Regions from separate parts of the Cupriavidus sp. 94F1 genome, predicted to be linked through region 2. Evidence: predicted binding sites of a transcription regulator. Region 2 holds the regulator's gene; each other region holds the start of a gene.
What was found. Region 2 encodes HrcA, which represses chaperone genes, less so after heat shock. Its sites were predicted from a motif close to TTAGCACTCNNNNNNNNNGAGTGCTAA; they were not measured.
Positions count from the first base shown of each region.

Region 1: the regulator HrcA is predicted to act here: its motif matches at 5,942-5,968, upstream of groES (co-chaperone GroES).
Region 3: the regulator HrcA is predicted to act here: its motif matches at 6,185-6,211, upstream of rpoH (RNA polymerase sigma factor RpoH).

Region 1 is NZ_JBYOJT010000002.1:314,925-322,637, forward strand. Features, by position in the region: gene AC3FJ6_RS05490 (cupredoxin domain-containing protein) at 1-231, shown strand, start outside; gene AC3FJ6_RS05495 (ArsR family transcriptional regulator) at 494-778, shown strand; gene AC3FJ6_RS05500 (MASE1 domain-containing protein) at 891-2,180, shown strand; gene AC3FJ6_RS05505 (alpha/beta fold hydrolase) at 2,177-3,400, shown strand; gene AC3FJ6_RS05510 (patatin-like phospholipase family protein) at 3,420-5,747, opposite strand; gene groES (co-chaperone GroES) at 6,100-6,390, shown strand; gene groL (chaperonin GroEL) at 6,479-7,713, shown strand, end outside.
Region 2 is NZ_JBYOJT010000002.1:675,246-682,958, reverse strand. Features, by position in the region: gene AC3FJ6_RS07240 (DMT family transporter) at 51-989, opposite strand; gene AC3FJ6_RS07235 (DUF1841 family protein) at 1,081-1,512, shown strand; gene AC3FJ6_RS07230 (phospholipase A) at 1,640-2,968, shown strand; gene AC3FJ6_RS07225 (thioredoxin family protein) at 2,999-3,415, opposite strand; gene grpE (nucleotide exchange factor GrpE) at 3,496-4,053, opposite strand; gene AC3FJ6_RS07215 (hypothetical protein) at 4,342-4,497, shown strand; gene AC3FJ6_RS07210 (RNA-binding S4 domain-containing protein) at 4,565-4,960, opposite strand; gene hemH (ferrochelatase) at 5,005-6,120, opposite strand; gene hrcA (heat-inducible transcriptional repressor HrcA) at 6,232-7,284, opposite strand; gene AC3FJ6_RS07195 (NAD kinase) at 7,441-7,713, shown strand, end outside.
Region 3 is NZ_JBYOJT010000003.1:44,914-52,626, reverse strand. Features, by position in the region: gene AC3FJ6_RS07935 (cytochrome c oxidase subunit 3) at 1-397, shown strand, start outside; gene AC3FJ6_RS07930 (twin transmembrane helix small protein) at 529-738, opposite strand; gene AC3FJ6_RS07925 (SURF1 family protein) at 839-1,558, shown strand; gene AC3FJ6_RS07920 (SCO family protein) at 1,607-2,242, shown strand; gene AC3FJ6_RS07915 (COX15/CtaA family protein) at 2,319-3,422, shown strand; gene cyoE (heme o synthase) at 3,431-4,357, shown strand; gene AC3FJ6_RS07905 (SCO family protein) at 4,454-5,068, shown strand; gene rpoH (RNA polymerase sigma factor RpoH) at 5,180-6,115, opposite strand; gene AC3FJ6_RS07895 (pirin family protein) at 6,470-7,342, shown strand; gene ybiB (DNA-binding protein YbiB) at 7,401-7,713, opposite strand, start outside.

The DNA.
Region 1 (7,713 bases), 360 kb from region 2:
GACAAGCTGACGCTCAAGCCCGGCGAGACCGTCGTGCTGGCGGTGACCGCCGAGGACGTCATCATGGGTTTCTCGGCCCCGGACTTCTCGGTCCGTGCCGATCTCCCTCCGGGCAAGGCGGTAGAGGTGCGGATGACCGCGCCGAAGCAGCGCGGCACCTACACCTTCCTGTGCGACATCTTCTGCGGCTCGGGCCACGAGAGCATGAGCGGCACGATCAGCGTGGCGTAGCGGTCGGGAGCCGGGACGGGAGAGAGGGAGAGCGCCCGGGCGTCGTCGTACCCCCCGCGCGGCGCCGCACGTTTGGCGGCGGGGCGGGACCATTGCAGGCCTGGGTGGGACATCCACCGCCTGACTCGACAAGGATACGATGCGCACCTTGCCCCGCGACATGCGGGGATACGAAGGGCGTATGACTGCCTGTTTCAGCGTACGATGCCAGGGCAGTCGTGCATCATCGGGCTTGCGGCCAACTTCTCTCAGGCAGACCACCATGGAAACCCAGGAAAGCACCCTGACCCTCGCATTGCTGACGGTGCCGGCCCGCGCGGCCATCTGCCGCGCGCTGCTGGAGGCCGGCGACGATTGCCTGCCCGCCATTGCGCTGGCCGAAGCGTCCGGCGTGACACTGCGCCGCGCTGCCCACCATTTCCAGGAGATGGTCCAGGCCGAGGTGCTGGCGCTGGTCATCCGCGACCACCAGGTCTGCTATGCGCTCAAGGCGCGCCGGGCGGTGCGTGAGGCGCTGGAATTCGTCGATCGCAGCGGCCTGAACTGACTGTGCTGCTTCAGGCGCTTTTTTGAGGGCGCCGGTCAACTGGCCGGCGTGGTTCTCCGTTCATTCAGGGCGACCGGCCGTTGCCGGTTGCGCCTTGCATCAGGAATCCACCGTGAAATTTTCGAACCGGATCGTGACGCTGCCGTTGTGGGCGATCCTGTATTTCGTCTTCGGCTACGCGTCGCACCAGATCAACGGGCCGTTCTCTGCCACCGGCTATATCTGGCTGCCGGCCGGCGTGACCGTGGCCGCCTTCATGCTGGCGCCGGCCCGCCGCTGGGTGCCGCTGGGGCTGGCCTTCCTGGCCGCCCAGATGCTGCTGGGCGTGGTGGAAGGACGCGATCCGTTCCGCATGGTGCTGTTCTCGCTGGACGAGATCGGCTTTGCGGCGCTGGCCGTGGCACTGGTCCACATGATGCGGTTCTCGCTCGAAGGACTGGCCTTCCTGCGCGGCGTGCTGGTGGCCGCCGTGGTCAGCAGCGTGGGCGGCGCGGTGTTCGGGGCGGGCTGGTTCTGGCTGTTCCTGGACGTGCCATTCTGGGCCACCGCCAAGGTCTGGGCCGCCGCCGACTTCGTGGGTGTACTGATCGTCACACCGGTATTCGCGGGCTGGGCGCGCTTCAGCGCGGCCCGTTCTGGCGGCCGGCGCCGGGGCGAATTCCTGGCCGGTATCGCCGCGCTGCTGGCCGTGCTGGTGACCGCCGCAGTGGTGTTCGACGGCACCCGCATCGTGCAGTTGTCGCTGGACGTGGCCTATGCGCTGACCTATATCCCGCTGTTCTTCGTGGCGATCGCGGCGCTGCTGCTGGGCGGACGGGGCGGCTCGGTGGCGGTGGCGCTGCTGTCGGCGCTGGTACTGGTCAACACCGCCCAGGGCGACGGCCCGTTCGCCGACACGGCGGTCTACCACGGCAATTCGCTGCTGGTGGCCCAGCTCTACCTGGCCGTGGCGGCGCTGCTCACGCTGCTGATCAGCACGCTGCGCACGGCCCGCGAGCAGCTGCACGAGGCGGCGGCGAGCCGTCAGAACGACGTGGAACTGGCGCTGGCCGCCAGCGGGCAGCTGGTGTACAACCTCGACCCGCATAGCGGCCGCCTGCGCTGGAGCGGCAGTGTCGAACAGGCGTTTGGCATGGCCGAGCCGGCCTTCTCCACGCTGGACGACGTGCTGGCCTGCGTGCATCCCGACGACCGCGCCGAGGTACGCCGGCGCTGGCTGCGCGAAAGCGATGGGGAAGTGCGCGGGGATCTGACCTTCCGGCTGCTGCTGCCGGCGGGCGCCACCACCACGGTGGTGGACATGAGCGGCCCGCTGCTGGACGGCGACGACTCCGTGGCGCTGATCGCCGGGGCCTGGCGCATCGTCGCCAGCCACGACACCGAGGGGCGGCGCGCAGCATGACGACCGAACAGGCACCGCGCGTCGGGGCCTTGCTGATCCATGGGCTGGGCGGCACCCAGTATGACCTGGGGCCGATGCACAAGGTACTGCGGCGCGGCGGCGTGGAAACCCACGCCGTGACGCTGCCGGGCCACGGCGGTACGCCGGAAGACCTGCTGCACGTGCGGGCCGAGCAGTGGATGGCGTCGGTCACGCAGGCCTACGACGCGCTGGTCGACCAGTACGACACGTTCCACGTGATCGGCATGTGCATGGGGGCGCTGCTGGCGGTGGCGCTGGCCGAACGGCGCCAGCACCGCAAAGGCAAGCTCGTGGCGCTGTCCGCGCCGGTCTATATCGACGGCTGGTCAACCCCGCCGTACCGCTGGCTGCGGCACGTGGTCTACCACCTGCCCGTGCTGCCGGGCCGCATCAAGGTCGAGGAAAACGAGCCGTTCGGCATCAAGAACGATCTGGTGCGCGCCATCGTCAAGGCCAAGTTCGAGCGCGGCGACAATTTCCACTACCGATGGGTGCCGCTGACCTGCATCCGCCAGGTGGACCGCCTGCGGCGCTGGGTGCTCGACGGCGCGCGGCGCGTGGCCTGCCCGACGCTGGTGGTGCATGCCCGCGAGGACGAACTGACGTCGGTGCGGTCGGCGGACTTCCTGCTGGCGAACGTGCCGCAGGTGCAAGGCGTGGTGGTCGAGAACAGCTACCACATGATCTGCGTGGACAACGACCGCGAGCAGGTGATGGCCAGCGTGGCCGGATTCCTCGGGCTCGACGCTGGCGCCGGCCGCGCGCGCACGCGCCGCGCCGTCGAGGCGCCGATGGCAGCGGAGGCCGTGCAGGCGCTGGTGCAGGATTACCTGGCCGCGCTGACGTCGCGCCATTTCGAGGCCATCTATCCGCAGCTCGATCCGGCCATCGTCTGGCGGCACGTGGGCGACCACCCGCTGGCCGGCGAGTATGGCGACCGCGATGCCGTGATCGGCCTGTTCCAGCGCCTGGCGCAACTGGCTGGCGACACGATCCGCATCGACGTGGCGGGCGCGCCGCGTATCGACGGGCAGACCGTGGAGGTGGATATCAGCGTGTCGTATCTGTTCGACGGCACGCCGATGCAGGGCCATGGCACCCAGACGCTGCAGCTGCGCAATGGCCGCATCGCGGCCGTCGAATACCGCTCGGCGATGGCGGTCGCCAGCCCGGCGGCGCTGGCGGGCCAGGCCGTCTGAGCATGCCGGGAGGCACCCGTCAGAACACGCGGCCCAGCTGCAGATAGAGGTTCCAGACGCCCTTCGGGGCCGCCGCGAAGCCGAAGTAAAGCGGGCCGATCACGCTGTTCCCCCCGATGAACGCACTGGCGCTGGACTTGTACGGGCCGCTGCCGAAGTTGCGCCGCCTGAGCCAGACATCGCCGATTTCGAGGCTGGTGCCGAAGACCGTGCTGCGCAGCCCCGGCAGCGTGAACTCGCGCAGTTCGTTCAGATAGGTGAGCCGCCCATACAGCAGGTAGTTGCCCGAGAACTGGTCCGGCGCATAGGCCGACAGCCGCTGGAAGCCGCCCAGCGTGAAGCCCAGGCCGCCGCTGACGCTGTTGTTCGAGCGGTGGTCGTTGTACGTCATGGCACCTTCGGCGGCCAGGTTCAGCGTGTGGCGGCCGTAGCTGCCAGCCCACAGCGCCTTGGCGTGGACGTCGTCGAAGCTGTTGTCGGCCCCGCCGAACGACAGCTGGTTCACCGCGTACAGGTAATAGCCCTTGCGCGGGAAGAGCGGGTCGTCGAGCTGGTCGATGGTCAGCTGGGCGCGCACCACGGGCTGGCGCACCCGGGCACTGAACCGGCCGTTGGGCGCGCCGGCGAGCAGGTAATCCGAGGCGTAGCGCACCTGCTGGTAGTTCGCGCCGAGGCGGAACTCGCCCAGGCGGCCGATGGGCAGCCCGAAGTCGATACCGGCCTGAGCGGTGTCCACGCGCACGGCCGTCAGCGGCGTGGCATTGCGCTTGTCGCCATTGTCCGGGTAGATGTCCACGTGCTTGCGGGCGTATTCCAGATAGGGCGCGATATAGAAGCCCAGCCGGTCGAACACGGGCTGGCGCAGTTCGGTATGCCATTTCGCCTGGTTGCTGCCCAGCACGATGTCATTGCGCCATTCGAGCCCGCCTTGGGTCAGCCACGGGTAGCGGTGGCCGAGCTGGAGGTTGAAGGCGCCCTTGCCATCGAACGTGGTGGACAGTCCGAAGCCGAACAGCAGGAACTGCGGGCCCCATGACTTTTCGTGCGCATCGACCTTGAGCACCGAGCGGCCGTCCTCGGTCACCAGTTCCTGCGTCACGCTCTCGAAATCGCCACTGGTCGACAACTGGGTCAGGTCGTGGTTGACGGCGGCCGTGTCGTAGCGGTCACCTTCGCGCACGCGCAGGTACTGGCGCACGTACGACGCCGGAATGCGGCCCGAGGTGTGTACCTCGATCGCGTCCACCCGGCGCGGTTCCGCGGTGGCCACGTGCGCGGCACGCGAAGCGATGTACTGGTCCCAGGCCTCGCGCGGCAGGGCCAGCCCGGCCAGCCGGGGCGCGATGGCGGTGGTGGCGGCATAACCCAGCCCGATACCGTCGCCGGCGTGCGAGAAATCGGTGAAGGACAGCTTGCCCAGATCGGGCTCCAGCAGGACGTCGCGCGGGCCCAGCAGCGCCTTTTGCGTGGCTACGTTCTGGTTGGTCAGGATCGTCACCATCTGCTGGGTGACGGCTGCCGGAGAGTCCAGCGTGGCCGGATCGTCGAGCGGGGTGGCCACGTTGACGGCAATCACGATGTCGGCGCCCATGTCGCGCGCCATCTGCACCGGCAGGTTGCTGACCAGCCCGCCATCGACCAGCGTGCGTCCGTTCACGGCGAACGGCGCGAACAGGCCGGGCACGGCGGCACTGGCGCGGATGGCACGGGGCAGCGAGCCGTGGTCCAGCACCACGGGCGCGCCGGAGCCGAGGTCGGTGGCGATCGTGCGGAACGGCACCGGCAGGGTATTGAAATCGACGTCGCCGGGCCATGCCGACGTCCAGTCCTGCAGCAGCGTCAGCAGCTTGTTGCCCTGCACCAGGCCGATCGGCAGCTTGACGCCATCCTTGCCAAGCCCCGCCGAAATGCCGATCGGATACTGGAAGCTGTCCTCCCGGAGCGTCTGCGGCAGCTGCGCGCGTTCGTTGCGGTCGAACACGATGTCGCTGAGGTTCACCCGGGACAGCCGGGTTTCCAGTTCGTCGGCGCCGATGCCGCTCGCGTACAGCCCCCCGACCACCGCGCCCATGCTGGTCGCGGCAATGCAGTCCACGGGGATATGCATCTGCTCCAGCGCCTTGAGCACGCCGATATGGGCGTAGCCCCGCGCGCCGCCGCCGGACAGCACCAGGCCGATGCGCGGCCGGGCGGACGGGGCGCCATTTGCACCGTCGGGACCACTGGCCGGCCCGGCGGCGCATGCCGCATGGGCGTGCTGCCACGACAGCAAGCCGAGCAGGAACAGACCGAACAGGACAGCCCACCCCGGCGGGGCTCGGTGCGGCGCAATGGCTTGGCGAAACATGACGGTCACTTCGGAAAGGGCTGACAACGGTGGGGAACCCGTCTGCCAACGTGGCAGCGGAACTTTTCGTGGACATTGTCAGGGGATGCGGCCAGAAAGTGGCGATCTGGCGCACGGCGAAGAAAAAAACCGCAGGGTACGGGAAAACCCCCATTCAGCCCGCGTCTTGAAAACGAAATACCCCGTCCCTATAATTAGCACTCGCTGGGGGAGAGTGCTAACAGCCAGCTGTTGCCCCTTCCCTGCGGTATACCCGAAAACCCGATGGCCGTTGCCGACCGGTGCCAGGGCACCCCCTGATAACGGCCGTTTTGTGAATTAAAACTCACTTTTTTTGTATTTAGGAGTCCGTATGAACCTGCGTCCTCTGCACGACCGTGTGATCGTGAAGCGTCTGGACAATGAAACGAAGACCGCTTCCGGCATCGTGATTCCCGACAATGCAGCCGAAAAGCCGGATCAAGGCGAAGTGCTCGCCATTGGCCCGGGCAAGAAGGATGACAAGGGCAACAACATTGCCCTCGACGTGAAGGTGGGTGACCGCGTGCTGTTCGGCAAGTATGCCGGCCAGGGCGTGAAGGTGGATGGCCAGGAGCTGCTGGTCATGCGCGAAGAAGACATCATGGCTGTCGTCAACAAGTAATCGACGCCCGTCCTTCCAGACATACCCAGATTCCTGACCGCCCAGCCCGATGCGCGGGGCGGTCTTCCCAGATTCGGAGATTCAGAACATGGCAGCAAAAGACGTAGTGTTCGGCGACGCCGCACGTGCCAAGATGGTTGAAGGCGTGAACATTCTCGCCAACGCAGTGAAAGTGACGCTGGGCCCGAAGGGCCGTAACGTGGTGCTGGAGCGCAGCTTCGGCGGCCCGACCGTGACCAAGGACGGTGTGTCCGTGGCCAAGGAAATCGAGCTGAAGGACAAGCTGCAGAACATGGGCGCCCAGATGGTCAAGGAAGTGGCTTCCAAGACCAGCGACAACGCCGGTGACGGTACCACCACCGCTACGGTCCTGGCCCAGTCGATCGTGCGCGAAGGCATGAAGTTCGTGGCCGCCGGCATGAACCCGATGGACCTGAAGCGCGGCATCGACAAGGCCGTGGGTTCGGCCGTGGAAGAGCTGAAGAAGCTGAGCAAGCCGACCACGACCAGCAAGGAAATCGCCCAGGTTGGCGCGATCTCGGCCAACAGCGACGCCTCGATCGGCGAGCGCATCGCCGAAGCCATGGACAAGGTCGGCAAGGAAGGCGTGATCACGGTGGAAGACGGCAAGTCGCTGGCCGACGAGCTGGAAGTCGTGGAAGGCATGCAGTTCGACCGCGGCTACCTGTCGCCGTACTTCATCAACAACCCGGAAAAGCAGGTTGTTCAGCTGGACAACCCGTTCGTTCTGCTGTTCGACAAGAAGGTCTCGAACATCCGTGACCTGCTGCCGGTGCTGGAGCAAGTGGCCAAGGCTGGCCGCCCGCTGCTGATCATCGCCGAAGACGTGGAAGGCGAAGCCCTGGCCACGCTGGTGGTGAACAACATCCGTGGCATCCTGAAGACCGCCGCCGTGAAGGCTCCGGGCTTCGGCGACCGCCGCAAGGCCATGCTGGAAGACATCGCCATCCTGACGGGCGGCACGGTGATCGCCGAGGAAATCGGCCTGACGCTGGAAAAGGCCACGCTGCAGGACCTGGGCCAGGCCAAGCGCATCGAGATCGGCAAGGAAAACACCATCATCATCGACGGCGCCGGTGACGCAGCTGCGATCGAAGGCCGCGTGAAGCAGATCCGCGCCCAGATCGAAGAAGCGACCTCGGACTACGACCGCGAGAAGCTGCAAGAGCGCGTGGCCAAGCTGGCCGGCGGTGTTGCCGTGATCAAGGTTGGCGCTGCCACCGAAGTCGAAATGAAGGAAAAGAAGGCCCGCGTGGAAGATGCACTGCACGCGACGCGCGCTGCCGTGGAAGAAGGTATCGT
Region 2 (7,713 bases):
ATTGTACCCAAGCGAGGGCCATCGGCCCACAAGCGGTTTGATGAATCCGTTCAATTCCGTTCGTCGGCCGCATCGAGCGGCGGCGTGCCGCTGGCGCGGCGGGTGAGCCAAAGGACACCCAGCAGGATCAGCCCGCCGCCCACGGCCTGCGCGGCGCCGATATGCTCGCCCAGCAGCGCGGCGGCCAGCGCCACCGTGACGACCGGTTCCAGCGTCGACAGCATCGACGCCTTCGACGCCCCCAGCTTCTGCAGGCCGGCGAAGAACGTCAGGATGGCCAGCACCGTCGACACCAGCGCGATGGCCACCAGCGCCAGCCAGCCGCCGCCCGTGGACGGAAACTGCGGCGGCACGCCGGCACCGGTGCGCAGGATGCCGACCGTCACATAGACCAGCGCCGCCGCCGAACAGATCACCGTGGTCGTGGCGATGGCATGGATGCCCGCCGTCACGCGCGCGCCCACCACGATGTAGACCGAATAGATCACGGCAGCCGCCACGCCCAGCGCGATGCCGAGCGGCTCGCCCTCGCCACCGCCCACGGTCAGGCCCGCGCCGACCGAGCACAGCACCAGCGCGATCACCGCCGCCGTGGCCAGCCGTTCCTTCAGAAACACCGCCGCCAGGATCGTCACGAACAGCGGATAGAGATAGAGCAGCAGCGCCACCAGGCTGGCTTGCGCATGGTTCAGCGCCGTGAAGAAGCAGTAGGACTGGCCGACGTAGCCGATGCCGCCCATCGCGGCCAGCGCCAGCACGCGCCGCCATGGCGGCAGGGCGATGCCGCGCGTGCGCATGACGAACGCCATGGCGATGGCCGCCACCACGAAGCGCACGGCCAGCAGGCCATAGACATCGGCACCTGCGGCGTAGGCGAATCGCGCGAAGATGGCCATGGCGCCAAAGGCGCTGGCCGACAGCGCGATCAGCAGCACGCCGGCGAGCGTGTCGCGGGCGTGGCCCAGGGTGCCGGTGGCGGAGACGGTCATAGGGGCGAACGGAATCCGAAAGCTCGCATTCTACTCACGCGGCGGGCTGCCCCGGCAGCATTCGGACCGCTGCACTACAATAGCGGCCATCATGTTCAATCCCTCACGAGAAGAAGTCCGCCGTTTCTTCTGCGAAGCCTGGCAGAAGCGCGTCGCGGGCAATGTCCTCACGCCGCTTGAGGCCATCGCGGTCGACTGGATCGACCAGCATCCCGAATACCACGACCAGCTCGACGATGCCGAAGGCGCCGTCGCACGCGACTACACGCCCGAAGGCGGCCAGACCAACCCGTTCCTGCACCTGGCGATGCACCTGTCGATCTCCGAACAGGTGTCGATCGACCAGCCGCCCGGTATCCGCGCCGCGTACGAGGCGCTGACCCGCCGCCTGGATTCGCCGCACGCCGCCCAGCACGAGATCATGGAAGCGCTGGGCCAGATGCTCTGGAATGCCCAGCGCAACGGCATGCCGCCCGACGGACAGGCCTACGTGGACGACATCAAGCGCCGCGCTGCAGGCTGAGCGTCCGACAAACACCGACAAGCGCCTCGGGCGCCGCATGCTAACCTCTTGCGGTCGCAACTCCCGGCCATGCCCGCCCTGCCCGACCCCGTCGGTCGTGCCTTCCGGTGCGGCGTGCCGTTGTCCCATGCCATTTACCCTTCCCGTGCGCCCTGCCCGGCGGCGTGCCGCTAGCCGGCCTGTGTCTGCGCTGGTGTCCGCGCTGGCATCCTCGCTGGCATCCTCGCTGGTCATGGCGGGCGCCGTCATGGTGCCGATGGCCGCCCACGGTGCCGTGGCGCTGTTGCAGCCGCCGCGCCAGATCGACGGCACCCGGCCACTGACACTGACGCTGCTGGTCACTGCCGATGCCGATACCCGCCGCTACGCCGTGCCCGATTCGCTGCAGGTGACGGCCTCCGGGGACCTGGCCGCCCCGATCCGCATCGCACTGACGCGCGTGGGCGGGGGGCCCGCTGTGCTGAACCTGCGTCCCGGCGAATCCCGTACGATCAGCTACCGCGCCGAATGGCCGGCCGACCTGCGCGGCCAGGTGCGCCTGGACGTCACCGGCATCGACGCCGCGCCGGTTCTGGTGACGCTCAACCGCGCGCCGGTGCCGGGCCAGACGGCGCCCGCGACGTCGCAAGCGCCCCAGGCGGCCACCGCGCCTGCGGCTTCCGCCCCGGAGGGCAAGCCGCCTGTCACGCCCATCGTCACCGCGGACAACAACGCCCCGGCGCCCGCCCCTGCCGACCTGCGCGATGCCCAGCGCCTGTCGTTCAACGAGCCGATGTACCTGATGTTCGGCGCGCACGACGGCGCCAACGCCAAGTTCCAGATCAGCTTCAAGTACCGGATCTTCGAAGGCAAGGACCCGAATTCCAAGTCGGTGCTGGACAACCTCTACTTCGCCTACACGCAGTTCTCGCTCTGGGACCTGGCCGGCGACTCGCGCCCGTTCAAGGACACCAACTACCGGCCCAGCCTGTATTACTACCTGTCGGATACCGGCGTGAAGAACAGCGTGCTGAGCCGCCTGTCGGTCGCCACCGGGTTCGAGCACGAATCGAATGGCCGCTCCGGCGACGAATCGCGCGGGATCAACACGCTGTTCGTCAAGCCGACGATGTATTTCGGCGATCAGACCGACTGGCACTGGCGCGTGGCGCCCAAGCTCTACGCCTATGTGGGCAAGAGCGACAACGAGGACATCGCACACTATCGCGGCTACATGGACCTGAACATCGCCTACGGCAAGCCCGATTCCTGGGAGCTGGCCGCCACGCTGCGCAAGGGGACCCGCAAGGGCTACGGCAGCGTCGATACGCAGCTGACCTACCCGCTGGCGCGGCTGCTGCCGGGCACGGCGGGCTTCCTGATGGCCGGGTTCTTTTACGGCTACGGCGAGAGCCTGCTCTATTACAACCAGAAGACGCCGTGGCAGTTCCGCATCGGGTACGCGCTGTCGCGCTGAGCGCGCGAATTCGCCCCCGCGTGACGACGGTCAACCCGCCAGCGGCTTGCCTTCGGCCTTGAGGCGCGCATTGCCGACCGCCGCCGCGAACTGGCCGTAGCCGTGCCAGCCGGTGGCGCGCCCGAGCTTCTTGCCCCTGTGGAAGAACATGAACACGGGAATGCCATGCAGGCCGAAGCGGCGGCCCAGTTCGGGATGCGCGTAGACGTTGGTGTGCAGCCAGCGCAGGTTCAGCACGCGCAGCTTGTCGGGATCGGCCAGGATGGCCTTCTTGGCCATCTCGCAATTGAAGCAGTCCACACCCCAGAAGAAAACGCAGACCAGGTCGTCGCCTGCCCCCGCGATGGCGGCATCGATGGTGTCGGGGCCTACCGGCTGCATGCCGAGCGCATCGAAGGCCCGGTGATCGAGGTGGGGTGCGTGGTGAGGGTCTTGCGCGTCGGACATCGTTGGGGACCTCCGGAAACAACAACGCCCGGCAACCTTGCGGCCACCGGGCGTCTTTCAGACGATTACATCGAAACAGCTCAGCGCGGCGCCGAGACGGTCACCAGCGCGGGACGCAGCACGCGATCGGCAATCGTATAGCCGCGTTGCAGCACTGCCACCACGGTGTTGGGTTCCTGTTCGGACGGCACCATCGAGATGGCCTGGTGGCGATGCGGATCGAACTTCTCGCCGACCGGATTCACCTCGACGATCTTGCCGCGCTCGAAGGCCGCGGCCAGCTGACGCGCCGTCAGCTCCACGCCTTCGCGCATCTTGGCCAGGTCGCCGGTGTTGTCGGCCAGCGCAGCCTGGAGGCTGTCCATGACCGGCACCAGATTGTCGGCGAAGTTCTCGATGGCGAACTTGTGTGCCTTGGCGATCTCTTCCTGCGAACGGCGGCGGATGTTCTCGCCCTCGGCCGTGGCACGCATGAACAGGTCGTAGGTTTCCTTGACCTTGGCTTCCAGCTCGGCCACCTGCTGGGTCAAGCGTGCCACGTCGTCGGGACCGGCGGCCGCAGCCTCGGGCGCCGGCGCTGCCGCGGCGTTGGCCGCCTGCTGCGTGTTCGTATCTGGCGTCTGATTCTGTTCTTCCATGTCGATTCGTATCAAAAATGCAAAACCTCGGCCCGCAACGTCTGCGGACCGCGGGGTGGATCGGATGCCAATCGGCAAGTCTAGCCGCACATGGCGCCACGCTTCCAGTTTTTCAAGTGTGCGGGTTCAGAGACCCCGAAATACGCCGTTACAAAGGCCTGTTTGATGCAATCCCCTGTTCATTGATTTGCTGCAACGCAAACACTAAGATTCAATGCAGGAAAAAATGACAAAAATAACGGGAGCAGAAAGGTGGATCAATTTGGTGCATCTTCGGGACGCTTCGCCATGCACAAGCTACCAGTCGTGACGTTCTGTGTCGTCGCCGTTCTGTCGGCGATGACGGCCTTTATCTGTCTGTCCGAAGCGGTGGCGCCACGCGACACCGAGTATGGCAGCGGCAAGGCCGTATTCAAGCACTACCTCGTGCAGTACGTCCGTTAACCCCCGCCCTCACACCGCCCGGCCGCGGCAGCCCTGCCGTGACCGGATCGCTGACATTTCCGATTTCCTACCCTCTGAAATTGTCGATCCTGCGCCGGTCGCGCTTGGTCGGGCGCCCCTGCAGTTCCGCGGTCGGCTCCGGCTGCATGCGCCGCCGATCAGACTCCGCCTGGCGCCGGGCCTGGCTTTCCGGGGTTTCCTCATAAGTACTCTGGGCGATGGGCGCTGCGCCGCGCGACGCCGGCACGCCCTTCACCACCACCTCCCAGCGCTGCTGATGGGCTTCGAGCACCACGGTATCGCCGGGCTTCACTTCCCGTGAATTCTTGACCGGCTGCCCGTTGACCGTCACCCGGCCACGGTCCACCGCCTCGGCCGCCAGCGAGCGGGTCTTGAAGAACCGCGCGCACCACAGCCACTTGTCGATGCGCATCCGCGCACCCGCCTCGAAATCCACTTGCATCGTCAAATCCTTCCTGACGGCTTGCCCGCCGCCATGGCTTTCCTTCAGGCCGCCGCGCCGCGTGCCTGGGCACGCCCGCGCCGCGCTTCCAGTTCGTGCGGATGGGGTATGGACAGCGGCCAGCCCTGCAGATGCTGCAGGGCAATGTCGGCCAGACCGGCGATCCAGGGCTCGGCATCATTCAGGCATGGAATGAAATGGAAGTCCTGCCCGCCTGCCACCCGGAACTCGCTCTGCCCTTCCATCGCAATTTCCTCAAGCGTCTCGATGCAGTCTGCCGGAAAACCGGGGCAGAACACATCCACCCGTTGTGTGCCAACCCGGCCCAGTTCCGTCAGCGTCGGTGCGGTATAGGGTTGCAGCCATTCGGCCTTGCCAAAACGGGACTGGAACGTCACCTGGTACTGGCCCGGCTGCAGGCCCAGCGCCTCGCCAAGCAGGCGGCCGGTCTTCAGGCATTCGCAGTGATAGGGGTCGCCCAGGTCCAGCAGCCGGCGCGGCAGGCCGTGGAAGGACAGGATCAGCTTGTCGCCCCGCGCAAAGTCAGGCACGCCATGGCGGGTCCAGTACGCCCTGACCTGGGCATCCAGCGCCGCGATGTAGGCGGGATGATCGTGAAAGTGCTTGATCAGCCGCACTTCCGGCTGATTGCGCCATCCGGCCAGCACACGGAACAGCTTGTCGAACGCGGTGGCTGTGGTAGTGCCCGAGTACTGCGGATAAAGCGGCAGCACCAGGATCTGTTCGGTGCCCTGCCGGCGCAGCGCCTCCATGACCGAGCCGATCGACGGATTGCCATAGCGCATGGCGCAGGCCACGGTCACGTCATGACCGAGCTTGTGCATCAGCAACTGCAGCGCATGCGCCTGGCGCTCGGTGTGGACCAGCAGCGGCGATCCGGTCATATGCGCTTCGCGCAGCCAGATCGATTCGTACTTCATGGCCGACGCCCGCGAACGGAACGGCAGGATCAGCCCATGCAGGATGGGCAGCCAGGCCAGGCGCGGGATCTCCACCACGCGCGGATCGGACAAAAACGCCTTCAGATAGCGGCCCACCGCCTTGGGCGTGGGGGCGTCGGGGGTGCCAAGGTTGATCAGCAGGATCGCGGTGCGCGGCGGCTGGCCGTGCTGGTATGCCGGTTCAGGCGAAAACGTCATGGGGTTTCCGTTTCGGATGCCGGGGCGCTGGCAATCGGGAATGGGGTCGGGAGCATGCAATGGTAGCCGGCCGGCGGTGCCCGGCCCGTAAGGACAGACACCGGCACCGCATCAGGAGTTCTGGCTCAGCGCGCTCGACAGCAGCCGGGCCGTGATGTCGACGATCGGGATCACCCGCTCGTAGGCCATCCGCGTCGGTCCGATCACGCCCAGCGTGCCGACGATCTGGCCATCGACCCCGTAGGGCGCGGTAATGACGGCCATGTCCTCCAGCGGCACCAGCTGGCTTTCGCCGCCAATGAAGATCTGCACGCCCTGCGCGTGGCTGGACACGTCCAGCAGCTGCAACAGGCTGGTCTTGTGCTCGAACACGTCGAAGAGCCGGCGCAGCTTGTCCATGCTCGACGACAGGTCTTCCACCTCCAGCAGCCGCCGCTCGCCCGAGATGACCACCTGCTCGGTATTGTCCTCGGCCATCGCGCTGCTGCCGGCCTCCACGGCGGCCTGCATCAGCGACGACATGTCTCGCCTTAGCGCCTGCAGTTCGCCGCGCAGATGGTCGCGCACGGCATTGAAGCTCATGCCCGCGTAGTGGGTGTTGAAGAAGTTGGCGGCCTCGATCAGCTGGGCCGGGGTGTACGACAGTTCGGTCTGGATGATGCGGTTCTGCACGTCGCCCTCTGGGCTGACGATGATCAGCAGGATGCGCTTGTCCGACAGCCGCATGAATTCCACCTGCCGGAACGCCTGGGCGCGCCGTGGCGTCATCACCACGCCGGCAAAGCGCGACAGGTTCGACAGCGTATGGGCCGCCGCCGTGATCATCCGCTGCGGGCCCAGTTGCTGGCTGGCCATCTGCCCCTGGATCTCGTCCTTCAGGCCGGCCAGTTCGGCGTTCAGGCCGGGCGGACCTTCCAGCGGGCGCGCCGTCAGCATCGTGTCGACGAACAGCCGGTAGCCGCGGGGCGTGGGAACCCGGCCGGCCGACGTATGCGGGCTGGCAATGAAACCCATTTCCTCGAGGTCCGACATCACATTGCGGATGGTCGCCGGCGACAGGTCCAGACCCGAGTACTTCGACAGGGTCCGCGAGCCCACGGGCTGCCCCTCGGCGATGTATCGCTCGATCAGGGTCTTGAGCAGCGTTTTAGAACGTTCGTCCATGATGCTGGGGATTTTAATCAAAACTGGCCCGTTCGGGCGTCCGCCCGCGCATGGCGGGCGCACGATCGCTGTCGGCCGGCAGGTGCCGCCGGCACCCGTTCCGGCGGCGCCGGGCCGAAGCTGGCAATGGGCATCCCGGTATGTTCTAATCCCGCCATGTCTGCCCCCTCAAAGACCAGCGCCCTGCGCGCTCCGTTCAAGACCGTCGCCCTGGTGGGCAGGCATTCGACCGCCGGTATCGAAGGCCCGCTGGAAGAACTGGCGTCCTGCATCTTGCGCAATGGCCAGGATGTGGTGTTCGAGCGCGAGACCGCCATGGCGACCGGACTGACCGGCTATCCGGTGCTGAGTCCCGACGAAATCGGCCGCGAGGCCGACGTCGCCGTGGTGCTCGGGGGCGATGGCACGCTGCTGGGCCTGGCCCGCCAG
Region 3 (7,713 bases), on a different contig from region 2:
CAACACGGCGCTGCTGCTGACCTCGGGCGTGACGCTGACCTGGGCGCACCACGCGCTGCTGGCCGGCAAGCGCAACCAGCTGATCCAGGGCCTGGTGCTGACCATCCTGCTGGGCGCGATCTTCATGTGCCTGCAGGTCTACGAATACATGCACGCCTACCACGAGCTGAACCTGAAGCTCACGTCGGGTGTCTATGGTTCGACGTTCTTCCTGCTCACGGGCTTTCACGGCTTCCACGTGACGATGGGCGCGATCATGCTGGCGGTGGTGCTGGGCCGCGTGCTCAAGGGCCACTTCACGCCGGACCACCACTTCGCGTTCGAAGGCGCCGCCTGGTACTGGCACTTCGTGGACGTGGTCTGGCTGGGTCTGTACGTGGTCGTGTACTGGTTGTAACACCGGGTGGTGTCTGCGCGCTCCCCCAGCCGCTCTCCCGCGCGGCGGGAGAGCGAAGCCAGCCAGCCACAAACGAAAAGCGCCGCGTGAGGTCAGTCTCAGCGGCGCTTTTTGTTTGGCATCCGGACGGCTCAGGGGGACATGTGGATGCCGGTGCTCTGAATCCAGCCCATCCAGTGCGAGAACAGGATGAACAGGAACAGTGCGATCGAGAAGCCGACGCGCAGCATCAGCGAGCGCATCATGTTGGGCGTGCGGCCACGGTCGCGCATCATGAAGAACAGCGCGGACGCCAGGCTGCCGATGATCAGGATAAAGGCGACGATGATGACAAAGCGCATGTGGGGGGCTCTTTTCGGCAAGCGCCCATTATGGCATCGCCGCCGCCGGAGGAAACCCGTGACGACCCGCAGGCGGTGGCGCGCGCCGGGAGCGGTGCCGATGATTGCCGCGCTGGTGGTGATCGCGGTGACCTGCGCGCTGGGCAACTGGCAACTGGGCCGTGCGCACGAGAAGACCGGCCGCGCCGCACGGCTGGCGGCGGCAGCGGCGCAGGCGCCGGTCGATCTGACAGCAGGGCGGGGAGACGCCGCGGCTTTGGTGGATCGCCACGTGCGCGCACGCGGCAGCTTCGACGACAGCCGCACCGTGCTGCTGGACAATCGCCCGCATGGCAATGGCACCGACAGCCGTGCCGGATTTCTGGTGCTGACGCCGTTGCGGCTGGCCACGGGCGGGCAGGTGCTGGTGCTGCGCGGCTGGCTGCCACGCGACGCGCAGGACCGCACGCGCATCGCGCCGTTCCCGACGCCAGCCGGCGAGGTCACCGTCGAAGGCACCGCGCTGGCCGCCGTGCCGCGCGTGTACAGCCTCGGCCAGGACCCCGCCGCGGAGGCCGGCCGCAAGATACGTCAGAATATCGACCTTGCCGCGTATGCGCGTGAGATCGGTACGCCACTGCTGCCAGTGGTACTGGAACAGTCGGGCGATACGGGCGATGGGCTGGCGCGCGACTGGGCGCCCGCCGATTCCGGCGCCGACCGCCACTATGGCTACGCCGCGCAGTGGTTCGGCCTGGCCGCGCTGACCGTGGTGCTGGTGGCAGTGCTGGGATGGCGCCGCGCCCGGCGCGAGGCCGGACCGGCCACGGCCACCGAATGACCCGAGAGTGATCAGATTGATCGAACGATGAACGTACAGACATCCTCCATGCCGCAGCAAGATCCCTCGGCCACGCCCGACCCCCGCATCGATGCCCGCACGCGCCGTGGCCGTCTGCAGATGCTGATGCTGCTGCTGGTGTGCGCATCGCCGGTGCTGTTCTCGTATTTCACCTATTACGTGATCAAGCCGACCGGCGGCAGCACCAACTATGGCGCGCTGGTGGACCCACAGCGCCCGATGCCGGCCGTCGAACTGGTCAACGAGCGCGGCGAGGCCGTGCCGCTGACGTCGATGCGCGGCAAGTGGCTGATGCTGATGACTGATCCGTCCGCCTGCGACGAAGCCTGCGCGCGCAAGCTGTTCACGATGCGCCAGATCCGCGCGGGGCAGGGCGAGGACCGCGAGCGGATCGTGCCGGTCTGGCTGATCCAGGACGCCGGTAAAGTGGACGATCGGCTATCTACCGCCTACAACGAACCCTATGCCGGCGTGCGCTTCCTGCGCATGGACCGTGCGGCCATCGCGCAATGGCTGCCGGCCCAGGAAGGCGGCCGCGTCGAGGACACGCTGTTCCTGGTCGATCCGCTGGGCAATCTGATGATGCGCTGGCCGAAGGACCCCGACCCGAAGAAGGTGAGCGGCGACCTGAAGAAGCTGCTCAAGTATTCGCGCATCGGCTGACGCGCGCCGGAACCATCCTGGCGCACCGACCGATCCATCCCGATCGTTTTTTCGTTGAATTACCGGCTGTACCCAAATGCTGCTCCAGCTCGCCATCATCGGCATCCTGATCGCCCTGCTGCCACTGTCCTATGTGATGGTGCGCGGCAGCCGTGACAAATATCGCAAGCTCGTGTGGATCACGGCGTTCCTGACGCTGGACCTGATCATGTTCGGCAGCTTCACGCGGCTGACCGACTCGGGCCTGGGCTGCCCGGACTGGCCGGGTTGCTATGGCCATTCGAACCCGCATGCGGCGATGGAGCCGATCCGCGCGGCCGAGACGGCGCTGCCGAGCGGCCCGGTCACGCTGGTCAAGGCCTGGATCGAGATGATCCATCGCTATTTCGCCATGGCGGTGGGCGTGCTGATCATCTCGCTGATGGTGCTGGCCTGGGTGAAGCGGCGCGAACTCAGGCAGTCGCCATGGTTTGCCACGGGCGTCTTCGTGCTGGTCTGCGTGCAGGGTGCCTTCGGCATGCTCACGGTCACCATGAAGCTGCAGCCGATCATCGTGGTCACGCACCTGATGCTGGCCATGCTGCTGCTGGCATCGCTGATCTGGCTGGGCTCGCGCAACGACCAGCCGCACGCGGTGGCGCCGCAGGCGGCGTCGCTGCGCTGGGCGGGCCTGCTGGCCATCGTGCTGCTGGTGGTCCAGATCTTCCTGGGCGGCTGGGTCAGCACCAACTACGCGGTGCTGGCCTGTACCGACTTCCCGCTCTGCAACGGCCAGCTGGTGCCCGAGATGGACTTCCGCCATGGCTTCACGCTGTGGCGCCAGCTGGGTATGACGGCCGATGGCGACTACATCCCGCACGCGGCGCTGGTGGCCATCCACTGGGTGCATCGCGGCTTTGCGTTCGTGGTGCTGGGCTACCTGCTGTGGTTCGGCCTGCGCGCCCGCCGGCTGGAAGGGCTGGCGCGCCACGGCAAGTGGCTGCTGGCCGTGCTGGCGCTGCAACTGGCCACCGGGATGTCGAACATCGTGTTCGACTGGCCGCTGGTGGCGGCGGTGGCACATAACGGCGGAGCAGCCCTGTTGCTGATGCTGTTGCTCCGTCTCAACTACAATATCGGCCTCGCGACCCGCTCCGCAGGCGCCGCCGCCCAGTCCGCAATCGCGGCGCGCGCCACATGAAGGACAAGATGCCCCCCGTGGTTACCGCTACCCACCCCCACTCTTCCGTGGGCCGGATTCGTCACCTGGCCCGCCAATACGCCGCACTGACCAAGCCGCGCGTGACGCAACTGGCCGTGTTCTGCTCGGTCATCGGCATGTTCCTGGCCACGCCGGGCATGGTGCCGTGGTCGGTCCTGATCGGCGGCGCCGCCGGTATCTGGCTGCTGGCCGGCGCGGCCTTCGCCATCAACTGCCTGGTGGAACAGAAGATCGACGCGCTGATGCGCCGCACGGCCTGGCGCCCGTCCGCCACCGGCGAGATCACCACCACGCAGACGCTGATCTTCTCGGCCATCCTTGGCGGCGCGGGCATGTGGCTGCTGCACGTGTTCGCCAACGACCTGACGATGTGGCTGACCTTCGCCACGTTCCTGGGCTACGCGGTGGTCTACACGATCCTGCTGAAGCCGGCCACGCCGCAGAACATCGTGATCGGCGGGCTGTCGGGCGCCATGCCGCCGGCGCTGGGCTGGGCCGCCGTGGCGGGCACCGTGCCGGCCGAGGCCTGGTTCCTGGTGCTGATCATCTTCACGTGGACGCCGCCGCACTTCTGGGCGCTGGCGCTGTATCGCCGCGCGGACTATGCCAAGTCCGGCCTGCCGATGCTGCCGATTACCCATGGCGAACGCTACACGCTGCTGCATATCCTGCTGTACACGCTGGTGATGATCGCGGCCACGCTGCTGCCGTTCGTCTACGGCATGAGCGGCGTCATCTACCTGGTGGCCGCGCTGGGGCTGGGCCTGGTCTTCCTGGGCTACGCCTGGAAGCTGTTCCGCAACTACTCGGATCAACTCGCGCAACGCACCTTCCGCTATTCGATCCTGTACCTGTCGCTGCTGTTCGCGGCGCTGCTGGTGGATCACTACTTCAAGTTCGTGCCGCAGGTCTGATCGGTCTGCCTGCGGCATCTTGCCGCGCCCGGAGTCCACGGCCAGCGTGATCGGCGATACTTCCGGGCGTATCTTGCTTCCCATCCGCTCCGACGCATGCCGACCTCCGCCTCTGGCTTTTTCGCCACATTCCGCCGCTTTTGCCTGCTCGCCCTTTGCGCCGCGTTCCTGGCCGCCTGCGGGCAGCCGAAGCCGTCGTTCAAGAACGTCGATATCTCGGGCGCCAGCGACTTCGGCAAGGATTTCGCGCTGCAGGACCCCGCCGGCAAGACCCGCACGCTGGGCGACTTCAAGGGCAAGGTGGTGCTGATGTTCTTCGGCTACACGCATTGCCCGGACGTCTGCCCGACTACCATGGTCGAGCTCAAGCAGGTGATGGAGCAGCTGGGCCCCGATGCCGACAAGGTGCAGGTGCTGTTCGTCACGGTGGACCCGGACCGCGATACCGGCGCGCTGCTGGGCCAGTACGTGCCGGCCTTCGACGCGCGCTTCCTGGGCCTGCGCCCGGCTGACGAGGCCGCGCTCAAGCAGGTGACCAAGGACTTCAAGGTGTATTACGCCAAGGTGCCCGGTTCGTCGCCGAACAACTACACGATGGATCACTCGGCCGGCAGCTACGTATTCGACCAGAACGGTCAGTTGCGGCTGTTCATCCGCCACGGCCAGGGTCCGGAGCCGATCGCCCACGACCTGAAGGCGCTGATGTCCTGATGTCCTGACGGACGTGCCGGGCGCGCGGCGGCGATGCCGGTGCGCCAGGGCAAACAAAAAGGCCGGTCAATCGACCGGCCTTTTGCTTGGTGCGTTCCGCGTTGGCGCGGATCAGGCAAATGCCGCCAGCGCACCCTTCATCTTCTTCATCGCGGCCGTCTCGATCTGGCGGATCCGCTCGGCCGACACGCCGAATTCGTCGGCCAGCTCATGCAGCGTGGAGCCGCCCGAGCCGTCGTCGTTCACGTCCAGCCAGCGCGCCTCGATGATGCGGCGGCTGCGCGGATCGAGCTTGCTCAGCGCTTCTTCCAGCCCTTCCACCTGCAGCCGGTCGTTGTGTTTGGCCTCGATGACCTTGGTGGGCTCGTTGTGGTTGTCCGCAAGGTAGGCGATGGGGGCGAATTCTTCCTCGCCATCGTCGATCTGGCCTTCCAGCGCCATATCGCCGCCCGACATGCGGGTTTCCATCTCCATCACTTCCTCGGGCTTGACGTTCAGCTCGCGTGCAACGGCTTCGATCTGCTCGGGCGTGAAGGTATGCGCACCCTGCTTGTGGCTGCGCAGGTTGAAGAACAGCTTGCGCTGGGCCTTGGTGGTGGCCACCTTGACCATGCGCCAGTTCTTCAGCACGTATTCGTGGATCTCGGCCTTGATCCAGTGCATCGCGTACGACACCAGGCGCACGCCCTGCTCGGGGTCGAAGCGCTTCACGGCCTTCATCAGGCCGATATTGCCTTCCTGGATCAGGTCGGCGTGCGGCAGGCCGTAGCCCAGGTACTGGCGGGCGATCGACACGACCAGGCGCAGGTGCGACATCACCAGGCGGCGGGCGGCATCGACGGAATCGTTGTCGCGCAGGTCGCGGGCCAGCCGCAGCTCTTCCTCGGGGGTAAGCAGCGGAATGCGATGGACCGCCTGGATATAGCTATCCAGATTGCCCAGCGTGCCCGGAAACGTCAGCGCAAGGCTGTTCGCGGCAGCACTCTGGGGCGCCGTCGGCAGACGGCGGGAAACTTGGTTTTGATCGGCAGACAGGACTGCGTTCACTATGACTCCTTTCGCATCCGGCGGTGGGTTGCCGGTGTGTCCCGGAAGGACACCGCATTGCAACGCATATTAGCACTCGAACCGGACGAGTGCTAAGTTAGAGGGCCGATGGGGTTGATAGTTCCGTCACATCGGGGTCGTAATCCCGATAGCGTCTGATCGTCGTCGGCTTCGGATCGCGCCCCAGTCCCCACAAGGCCTGGCGGGCGGCGTGATCCCGACAGGAATATTAGAGAAGCCGGCGGTCAATCGGTTTCCGACGAATTCACTGCAAATTCGGGATGGTGAATTGCGGGATTCGCTACACTGAAGTTGTTTTCCAGCCGCATTGCACCATTCCTTGGAGACGTTTCCATGTCTGCTATCGAACACTTGCTGAAGCCGCATGTGCGGGATATCGGCGAGTTCACCGTCCGCCGCCTGCTGCCCGCCGCCACGACCCAGACCGTCGGGCCGTTCATTTTCTTCGACCACATGGGCCCCGTGGAGATGGCGCCGGGGCAGGGCATGGATGTGCGTCCGCATCCGCATATCGGTCTGGCCACGGTGACATACCTTTTCGAGGGCGAGATCATGCACCGGGACAGCCTGGGCAGCGAACAGGTGATCCGGCCGGGCGACGTGAACTGGATGACGGCTGGCACCGGCATCGTCCATTCGGAACGTTCGCCGGATGCCGCCCGCGAGGCAGGCCCGCGCCTGCATGGCATCCAGACCTGGGTGGCACTGCCGCTGGCCCATGAGAACGATCCGCCGTCGTTCCACCACCATCCGGGCGCCACGCTGCCCAAGCTGGAACTGCCCGGCGTGCGGATGACGGTGATTGCCGGCGATGCCTTCGGCGCCGAATCCCCGGTGCGGGTGTACAGCCGCACGCTCTACGTGGCCATCGAGATGGATGCCGGCGCCAGCCTGGTGATTCCGGCGGAACATGTGCAGCGCGGCGTCTATCCGGTGGACGGCAACCTGGAAATGGATGGCGAGACGCTGCCCGCCGAGCATCTGGTGGTGTTGACGCCGGGCGAGCCGGTGACGATCACGGCGACCATGCCGTCGCGCGTGATGCTGCTCGGCGGCGATCCGACCGACGGCCGCCGCTTTATCTTCTGGAACTTCGTGGCCAGCAGCAAGGAAGCCATCGAGGAAGCCAGCCAGCGTTGGCAGGACGACAAGTTTCCGCACGTGCCAGGCGAAACCGAGCGCATCCCGCTGCCGGTGCGGCGTTAGGCCGCAGCGCGGCCGACGTGCCGCGGCCGCCTTTCCGCGCGCTGGCCGGGTTGGGCGATCAGACCGGGCTGGCCCAGGCCACGCGCGTGGCCTGCCGCAGGCAATCCTTGATCGTGGCGATCTGGGTGGCGATGGGGGCGGGCACCGGCTCGGCGCCATCGAGCACCTTGCGGATCCAGGCCGCCGTGTCGGCCACGTCGGTGCCGGCCGGCAGCGCCGGCACTTCGGCGATGGAACCGCCCACCGGGTCCACCATCGTGCGCTGATGCCCGTCGTGCAGCCAGTCGATGCGCGTGCTGCGGCGGGCATCGGCCACCACCTCGCCCTCGGTGCCCCGGCCCAGCAGCACATTGGCCGGCTCGTGCGAGAAA